One region of the Streptomyces incanus genome, then DNA from elsewhere that is predicted to be linked to it. Evidence: riboswitches for the same ligand, from Rfam matches in the RefSeq annotation. Region 1 holds a riboswitch; the other holds the start of a gene.

Region 1 (4,086 bases):
ACGCGCGGCCGCATCGCCACCGCTCCCGCGATCGCGGTCCGCTTGCGCTGCCCGTAGGACAGCAGATGCGTGGGCCGTTCGGCGAGGGCGGTGATGTCGAGCGCGGCCAGCGCCTCCGCCACCCGCGCCCGTACCTCCGTGTCGGACAGCCCGAGGTTCAGCGGCCCGAACGACACGTCCTGGCCCACGGACGCCGCGAACAACTGGTCGTCCGGGTCCTGCACCACCAGCTGCACCGTCGTCCGCAGCCGGGTCAGCCCCTTGCGGTCGTAGCGGACCGGCCGGCCCGCCACGGTCAACTCGCCCCCGCTCGGCCGTAGTCCACCGCTCAGCAGCCGCATCAGCGTGGTCTTGCCGCTGCCGTTGCGGCCCAGCAACGCGAGCGCGCGTCCCTCCCGCACCTCGAAGTCGAGGCCGGTGAGCACGGCCGGGCCGTCCTCGTAGGCGAAGGACGCGTCCCGCAGGGCGACCAGGGCGGATTCGTTCGGCGCGGACCCGTTCACGACAGAGGCCTTTCCAGGACGAGGGCGACGGCGGCCAACGCCGCGAGAAGCAACAGGCTCACGGCCGTGAACCGTACGGAGACACGCGCCTCGGGCACCAGGACGCGCAGCGTGCCGTCGTAACCGCGCCCGGCGAGCCCCGCCTGCAGCCGCGCCGCCCGGTCGAAGGACCGGACGAACGCCGTCGCCCCGAGACCGCCCAGCGAACGCCAGGACGCCGCCCGGGTGGTGTGCCCGAGCCGGGCCGCCTGCGCCTGGCCGATCCGGCGCACCGAGTCGAGCAGCAGAAAACTCATGCGGTACATCACCAGGGCCACGTCCACCAGCGGTGCGGGCACCCCGGCCCGCACCAGACGCGGCAGCAGGTCCGACATCGGCGTGGTGAAGGCGAACAGCAGCACCCCGAGGGAAGCCGCCGAGGTACGCAGCAGCAACTCACCCGCGCGCAGCGGCCCTTCGGGTGCCGGGGAAACGAACCCGTCCGGCCCGCCCACCTGCACCAGCAGCGTGAGCGCCCCGGTGACGCAGAAGCCCAGCGGCACCCGGTAGGCACGCCACAGCCGCCGGCCCGGCACCCCCGCCGGGCCCAGCAACGCCACGAGCGCGGTCACCAGCACCAGGGCCGCGCCCGGCCAAGGAGGCAGGGAGACCGCGAGCACGGTGAGCCCCAGCCCGAGCACGGCCTTGTCCACGGGATGGCGGCGGCGCCAGCGACTGCTGTGCGCCGCCGCGTCGATCGACAGCACGCGCGATCAGGCCCGGGGACCGGGGGAGAGCGCCTCGTCGGGGCGGCCCGACTCGGCATCCGGGCTGGTGTCCGGTCCGGCATCCGGTCCGTTACCGGGCACCGGCTGCTGCCGCCGTGCCCGTTCCTCACCCTGTCGACGCCCGCGCCGCACTCCGAAGTAGTACGCCAGGACCCCCGCACCGGCGGCGGCCTGGAGGGCGAAGAGCCCCGACTCGATCTCACCGGACGGAGGTTCGTACAACGGGGAGAACCACGGCTCGTAGTCCGGTTCGAGCTCGGTGATGGCGGTCTCCGCCTCGCCGTCCGCCCCGGCGAACGGCTCCTCCTTGTGGTCGCCGAGCCCGAGCGCCAGTGGCAGCACCGCGAGCGCGGCCACGGCGAGCAGCAGCAGGGCGTTGATCTTCGCGTTCCTGGTCATCGAGCCACCGTCCCGGTACCGGTCGTCCCCGTCGTGCCCGCCGTCTGCTTCGTCTCCGGCTCTGGCTCCGTTTCCGTCGCCGTCGTTCCCGTTGCCGCTCGCTTACCGGTCAACAGCACGCCGAGACGGGTCAGTTCGCCCTTGCTGGACTGCACCAGCAGGCGCATCACCAGGACGGTCAGCAGCCCTTCGCTCACCGCGAGCGGGATCTGCGTGACGGCGAAGATGGAGCCGAACTTGCCGAGCCCGCCAAGGAACCCGCTCCCCGGGTCGGGGAAGGCGAGCGCCAGCTGCACGCTGGTGACGCAGTACGTGGACAGGTCGGCGACGAACGCGCCGCAGAACACCGCGGCCATCAGCGGCGCCCCGTACCGCCGCGCCAGCCGGTACACGCCGTACCCCGCCCACGGTCCGACGATCGCCATCGAGAAGACGTTGGCGCCCAGCGTGGTCAGCCCGCCGTGGGCCAGCAACAGGGCCTGGAACAGCAGGGTGATGGTGCCCAGCACCGCCATGATCGGCGGCCGGAACAGGATGGCGCCCAGCCCGGTACCGGTGGGGTGGGAGCAACTCCCCGTCACCGATGGAAGTTTCAGCGCGGACAGGACGAAGGTGAACGCTCCCGAGGCGCCGAGCAGCAGCGTGCTCTCGGGATGTTCCTTGACTTCACGGATGAGCGACCGGGCTCCGTGGACGACGAACGGCGCCGCCGCGGCGCCCCAGGCGACCGCGTGCACCGGTGGCAGAAAACCCTCGGCAATGTGCATGGCTCAGCAGACCCTCTCCAGCACCTCGTGGATGGTTGACGCGCCTTGGCCGGTCTCCTGGCTGACGGGTACCACCGCCCGAACTCCGCCTTCCCGGGTCCCAGGTGGACCCAGTGGCTGCCCGTCGGTCCTGTCGGGGGGACAGGACCAGGGGCCGGAGCCGGACTTCCCGATCACAGTGGCGAGGGCCGCACCGGTATCGCACCGGATTTCCCGTTCACCAAGGCGTGGTGACAGTAGACCCGGATCCGGCCTGGTGACAAGCGGGTACGGGGGGCGCGCGGACGGCGGTCCGCAGCTCATGCCCCCGCGCGCACCTGCGGCCCTGACAGCGGGTGGGCGTGGATGTGCACAGGTGGCACATCGGCCGCCCCCTCGCCGCCTGCCCGGGCGGCCACTGTTTCGTCGAGACGTCGGCATGAGGGACCGGGGCCCTGGGCAGAACCTTGCTGCAATTAGTATGCAACAACGAATTCCGGTCAGTAGAGGTGTGAGGTTCGATGACGACCCGACGAATACGGCGTACCACCGGCGCGGCCACCACGGCCGCCGCGCTCGCGGTGGTCGCCGCCTGCTCGGCACCCACCGGCGGTTCGGGCACCGCCGCGGGCGGCGGCGGGTCCGCCGAGTCCGTGGTGATCGGGGTCCCCTCCGAACCCGACACCCTGAGCCCCCTGCTCGGCTACGGCAAGGACGGCAACTCCAAGATCTTCGACGGGCTGCTCGCCCGGGACGCCGACCTGAAACTGAAGCCCGCCCTGGCGAAGGCCCTGCCCGAGATCGGCGACGACGGCCGCACCTACACCTACACCCTCCGCTCCGGCGTGACGTTCAGCGACGGCGAACCCCTCACCGCCGAGGACGTCGTCTACACGTACGAAACGGTGCTCGACGACAAGACCAACAACACCGCCAAGAGCGAACTGGACGCCGTCGAAAAGGTTCGCGCGGACGGCGACGACAAGGTCGTCTTCACCCTCAAGTACCCGTACGCGGCCTTCGCCGCCCGCACCGTCCTGCCCATCGTCCCCGAGCACATCGCCGGCGAGCAGGACCCCAACACCGGCGCCTTCAACACCGAGCCGATCGGCACCGGACCCTACGTCCTCACCGGTTGGAGCAAGGGCGAGAAGCTCACCTTCAAGGCGAACCCGGACTACTGGGGCGGCGCCCCCGAGGTGAAGAAGATCACCATGGCGGTCATCGCCGACGACGACGTCCGCGCCACCCGCCTGCGCTCCGGCGACCTCGACGGCGCGACCCTCCCGCCCAACCTCGCCGCCACCTTCGAGAACGACGACGGCCGCACGACGTACCAGGCCACCACCTACGACTTCCGCGCCGTCACCCTCCCCACCGCGAACAAGGTCACCGGCGACACCGCGATCCGCCGCGCCCTCGACCTCGCCGTGGACCGCCAGGCCATGGTCGACAAGATCCTCGACGGAGCCGGCCGCCCCGCCTACGGGCCGCTGCCCCTCGACGACCCCTGGTACACCAAGGACATCGAACGCCCCCAGGACCTCGCCGAGGCCAAGAAGGTCCTCGACCGGGACGGCTGGAAGGCCGGCAAGGACGGCATCCGTGCCAAGGGCGGTGTCCGGGCCACGTTCACCCTCTTCTACCCCTCGGGCGACAAGGTCCGCCAGG
Region 2 (4,086 bases), on a different contig from region 1:
CACCAGGTTGTTGGCCACGATCGAGTCGCCGGTGGCGAAGAACGCCACCAGACGGCCGATCAGATGCTGTTCGGAGGGGCTCAGTTTCGCGAGGTCGGCGACGTCCGAGTGGAGGTCGACCTCCTCCACGGTCCAGGTGTTCTTGATCGCGTCCCGGTAGCGCTCGTAGAAGTCGGGGTAACGCATGGGGCGCAGGGTGAGTTCGAAGCCCGGCTCGAGCAGGTTCTGGGTTCGGGGGGCGGTGGTCATTACTGGCAGGCCTCGCAGGACTCGGGGTTCTCAAGGGAGCAGGCGACGGCTTCGGGGCCGGCGGCCGGCTGCTGGGCAGGGGCGGGAGCGGGGCCGGCGGCGGTGGCAGTGGTCTGCGCCTGGGCCGCGCGGGCGATGCGGGTCGCCGGTCGGGAGCGCAGGTAGTACGTGGTCTTCAGACCCCGCTTCCAGGCGTAGGCGTACATCGAGGAGAGCTTGCCGATGGTCGGCGTCTCCATGAACAGGTTCAGCGACTGCGACTGGTCCAGGAACGGGGTGCGGTCGGCGGCCATGTCGATCAGGGCACGCTGCGGGATCTCCCACGCCGTCCGGTACAAGCCGCGCACCTCCTCGGGGATCCAGGTGAAGTCCCGCACCGAGCCGCCGGCCTCGCGCAGCGCCTCGCGGGTCCGCGCGTCCCACACGCCCAGCCGCTTCAGGTCGTTCACCAGATACGAGTTGACCTGGAGGAACTCGCCGGACAGCGTCTCGCGCTTGAACAGGTTGGACACCTGCGGCTCGATGCACTCGTACACGCCGGCGATGGAGGCGATGGTGGCGGTCGGCGCGATCGCCAGCAGCAGCGAGTTGCGCATGCCGACGGAGGCGATACGTTCGCGCAGCGCCGACCAGCGCTCGGGCCAGGCGAGTTCGGTGTCGTAGTGGTCGGGGTGCAGCACGCCCCGGGCGGTACGCGTGTGCTCCCAGGCCGGCAGGGGGCCGACAGGGGTTCCTGCTGTCCCGGAGCCCGTCGCGGGCGTCCGGGGGCGCGCGGCGAGATCGGCGGAGGTCTCGTACGCGGCGAGCATGATGCGCTCGGCGATCCGGGTGGAGAGCCGCCGGGCCTTCGGGGAGTCGAAGGGCAGACGCAGGGCGAAGAAGACGTCCTGGAGGCCCATCACTCCCAGCCCCACCGGGCGCCAGCGCGCGTTGGAACGGCCCGCCTGCCCGGTCGGGTAGAAGTTGATGTCCACGACCCGGTCGAGGAAGGTGACGGCTGTGCGCACGGTCTCGTCCAGCCGCTCCCAGTCCAGGTCACCGGCCGCCGGGTCGACGAGCGCGCCGAGGTTGACCGAGCCCAGGTTGCAGACCGCTGTCTCCCCGTCGCTGGTGACCTCGAGGATCTCCGTGCACAGGTTGGACGAGTGGACGACGTGGCCGGGCTCGGCGGTCTGGTTGGCGGTGCGGTTGGCGGCGTCCTTGAACGTCATCCAGCCGTTGCCGGTCTGGGCGAGGGTCCGCATCATGCGCCCGTACAGCTCCCGGGCGGGGATCGTCTTCCGCGCCAGGCCCGCGGCCTCGGCGGCCCGGTAGGCCGCGTCGAACTCCTCGCCCCACAGGTCGACCAGGTCCGGAACGTCGGACGGGGAGAACAGCGACCAGGCGGTGTCGGCGTCGACCCGGCGCATGAACTCGTCCGGCACCCAGTGCGCGAGGTTCAGGTTGTGCGTACGGCGGGCGTCCTCACCGGTGTTGTCGCGCAGCTCCAGGAACTCCTCGACGTCGGAGTGCCAGGTCTCCAGGTAGACCGCCGCCGCGCCCTTGCGCCGGCCGCCCTGGTTCACGGCGGCGACGGAGGCGTCCAGGGTCTTCAGGAACGGGACGATGCCGTTGGAGTACCCGTTGGTGCCGCGGATCAGCGAACCCCGCGAGCGGATGCGGGAGTAGGCCAGGCCGATGCCGCCGGCGTGCTTGGAGAGGCGGGCCACCTGGTGGTAGCGGTCGTAGAGGGAGTCCAGCTCGTCCTTGGGGGAGTCGAGCAGGTAACAGGAGGACATCTGGGGGTGCCGGGTACCGGAGTTGAACAGGGTGGGGGAGGAGGGAAGGTACTCCAGGCGGCTCATCAGGCCGTACAGCGCGGCGACTTCGTCCACCGCGCGGGGGGTGCCGTTCTCGGCGAGACCGGCGGCGACCCGCAGCAGGAAGTGCTGCGGTGCCTCGACGACCTTGCGGGTGACCGGATGCCGCAGCAGATAGCGGCTGTACAGGGTGCGCAGCCCGAAGTAGCCGAAGCGGTCGTCCGCGCGGGGGTCGATCAGCGCGTCAAGACGGTCCGGGTGCAGCAGGACGAACTCGGCGGTCCGGTCCGCGATGAGGCCCTCGCGGTGCCCGGCGGCGATCGACGAGGTGAACGACGTGACACCCTGCGAGGCGGCCTCGGCGCGGATGCCGAGGGTCAGCAGGCGGGCGGCGAGCCGGGAGTAGACGGGATCCTCGGAGATGAGCCCGGCCGCCGCCTCGGTGGCCAGCTCGCGCAGCTCGGCCTCGTCCGCATGGGCGGACCGGCCGCGCAGCGCGGCGGCGGCGACCCGGCCGGGGTCGGCGTCGGGGAGATCGGCGGTCAGCTCGGTCAGGGTCCGCAGCAGCGCGGCACCGGGGCCGTCGCTCACCTCGACCGCTGAAGCAGGATCGGCTGGCGCGATGGTCACGTGGGGCTCTCCCTCGCTCGGCACGGGGCCTCGGCGAGGGCGGGGGCAGCACACGGGCACGCGAACGTGCCACGCGTCCACCGGCCCATTCCGCGAGGCCCGGACGTCGGGCACCCGGACCGGACGGCCGGGCGCACTGTCGGCAGGTCCTCGGACTGAAGCCCGTGCGGGCACGCGGGAAACGCGAACACGCACAAGTACACCGTTGCGGGACAGTTCCGGATTCGCACCGGATTCCCCTGCGGCGACAGCGAGCATGAGCATACATCTTGTGCCGGGCGCTGTCGGCAGTCCCATATCTTGTGTCCCGGCGGGCGCTGCGGTGCAGGGCCCGCAGGGGTGTCGGAGCGTCAGCTCATAGGCGGGCAGCGTGATGTCGTCCAGGTGCGGAACGGGGTTCCAGTCCCGCCCGGGGGAGCGGACGAAACCGAGACGCTCGTAGATGCGGTGGGCCGTACGCATCGTCCGCCGGGTCGACAGCACGATCCGTACGCACCCCTCCGTGGCCCGTGCCCGGTCGGCACAGGCGCGGACGAGGGCCTCCCCGACACCCCGACACCCCGGCGCCGGGCTGTGCGGGCAACCGCGAGCATCCGGATCTCCGCCTCGCCGGGCCCGGCCATATCGGCCATCGGCCCGCCGCGCGGTACGAACGTCACCCCGTCCAGCACCCTTCCCGCGCCGCCCGCCTCCGACGTCCCGGGACACGCTCCGGTCCCCTCCACGGCGACCGGTGCCTCGGCGGCCGCGGCCCGCCCGGCGACGTCCCTGAGCTCACCGAGGTACGCGTCGCTCTCCCCGAAGTCGAGCAGCCCGTCGCGCAGACAGGCCTGCGCGGTGAGTTCACCGAGTTCCTCGAACTCGTACGGCTCCACCGGCCGGGTGACGATGTCTGTGGGGCGAGTGCGCCCCACGGGTACGACAACGGGCCGCCGGAGACATCCGCGGCCCGTTGTCGTACCCGCGTACCGCGTCAGCGCTTGCCGTCGGCGGCCGTGTCAGCCGTGTCCAGGGGCAGCTCGGTGCTGACGCCCGGATCGCCCGCGTCCGCCGTGTAGTCCTGCGGCCGGGTCTCGTCGATGCCCTCGGGCGCCTTGACGGCCCTCAGGACGAAGGTCAGGGCGATCGTGACCAGGACATTGACCACGAAGGCGGTGAGGCCGATGTAGCCGATCTCGCCGATACCCGGGATCACCTTGGACGAGCCGCCGAAGTGCTTCTGCGTCGGCGAGGCCACCCCGTACGCCGCGACCGTGCCGTAGACCATGCCGACCGCCCAGCCCGCGAGCAGCGCCCAGCGGTGGAACCAGCGGGTGAACAGGCCGCCCACCAGGGCGGGGAAGGTCTGCAGGATCCAGATGCCGCCCAACAGCTGGAAGTTGATGGCGACCGTCTTGTCCATGGTGAG

What was found. Region 1 has a riboswitch for cobalamin ahead of ACFP2V_RS15470 (energy-coupling factor ABC transporter permease). Riboswitches for the same ligand answer to the same signal wherever they lie in the genome.
Region 2: it holds a riboswitch for cobalamin, as region 1 does, so the genes downstream of both, ACFP2V_RS22260 (ribonucleoside-diphosphate reductase subunit alpha) here and ACFP2V_RS15470 (energy-coupling factor ABC transporter permease) in region 1, are expected to answer to the same signal.

Annotation. Positions count from the first base shown of each region.
Region 1 covers NZ_JBHSPC010000038.1:38,333-42,418, reverse strand. The annotation lists gene ACFP2V_RS15485 (energy-coupling factor ABC transporter ATP-binding protein) at 1-503, opposite strand, end outside; gene cbiQ (cobalt ECF transporter T component CbiQ) at 500-1,249, opposite strand; gene ACFP2V_RS15475 (energy-coupling factor ABC transporter substrate-binding protein) at 1,256-1,669, opposite strand; gene ACFP2V_RS15470 (energy-coupling factor ABC transporter permease) at 1,666-2,436, opposite strand; cobalamin riboswitch at 2,467-2,676, opposite strand; gene ACFP2V_RS15465 (ABC transporter substrate-binding protein) at 2,937-4,086, shown strand, end outside.
Region 2 covers NZ_JBHSPC010000073.1:24,719-28,804, reverse strand. The annotation lists gene ACFP2V_RS22265 (ribonucleotide-diphosphate reductase subunit beta) at 1-249, opposite strand, end outside; gene ACFP2V_RS22260 (ribonucleoside-diphosphate reductase subunit alpha) at 249-2,678, opposite strand; cobalamin riboswitch at 2,803-2,942, opposite strand; partial or broken gene ACFP2V_RS22255 (GNAT family N-acetyltransferase) at 3,024-3,592, opposite strand; gene mctP (monocarboxylate uptake permease MctP) at 3,652-4,086, opposite strand, start outside.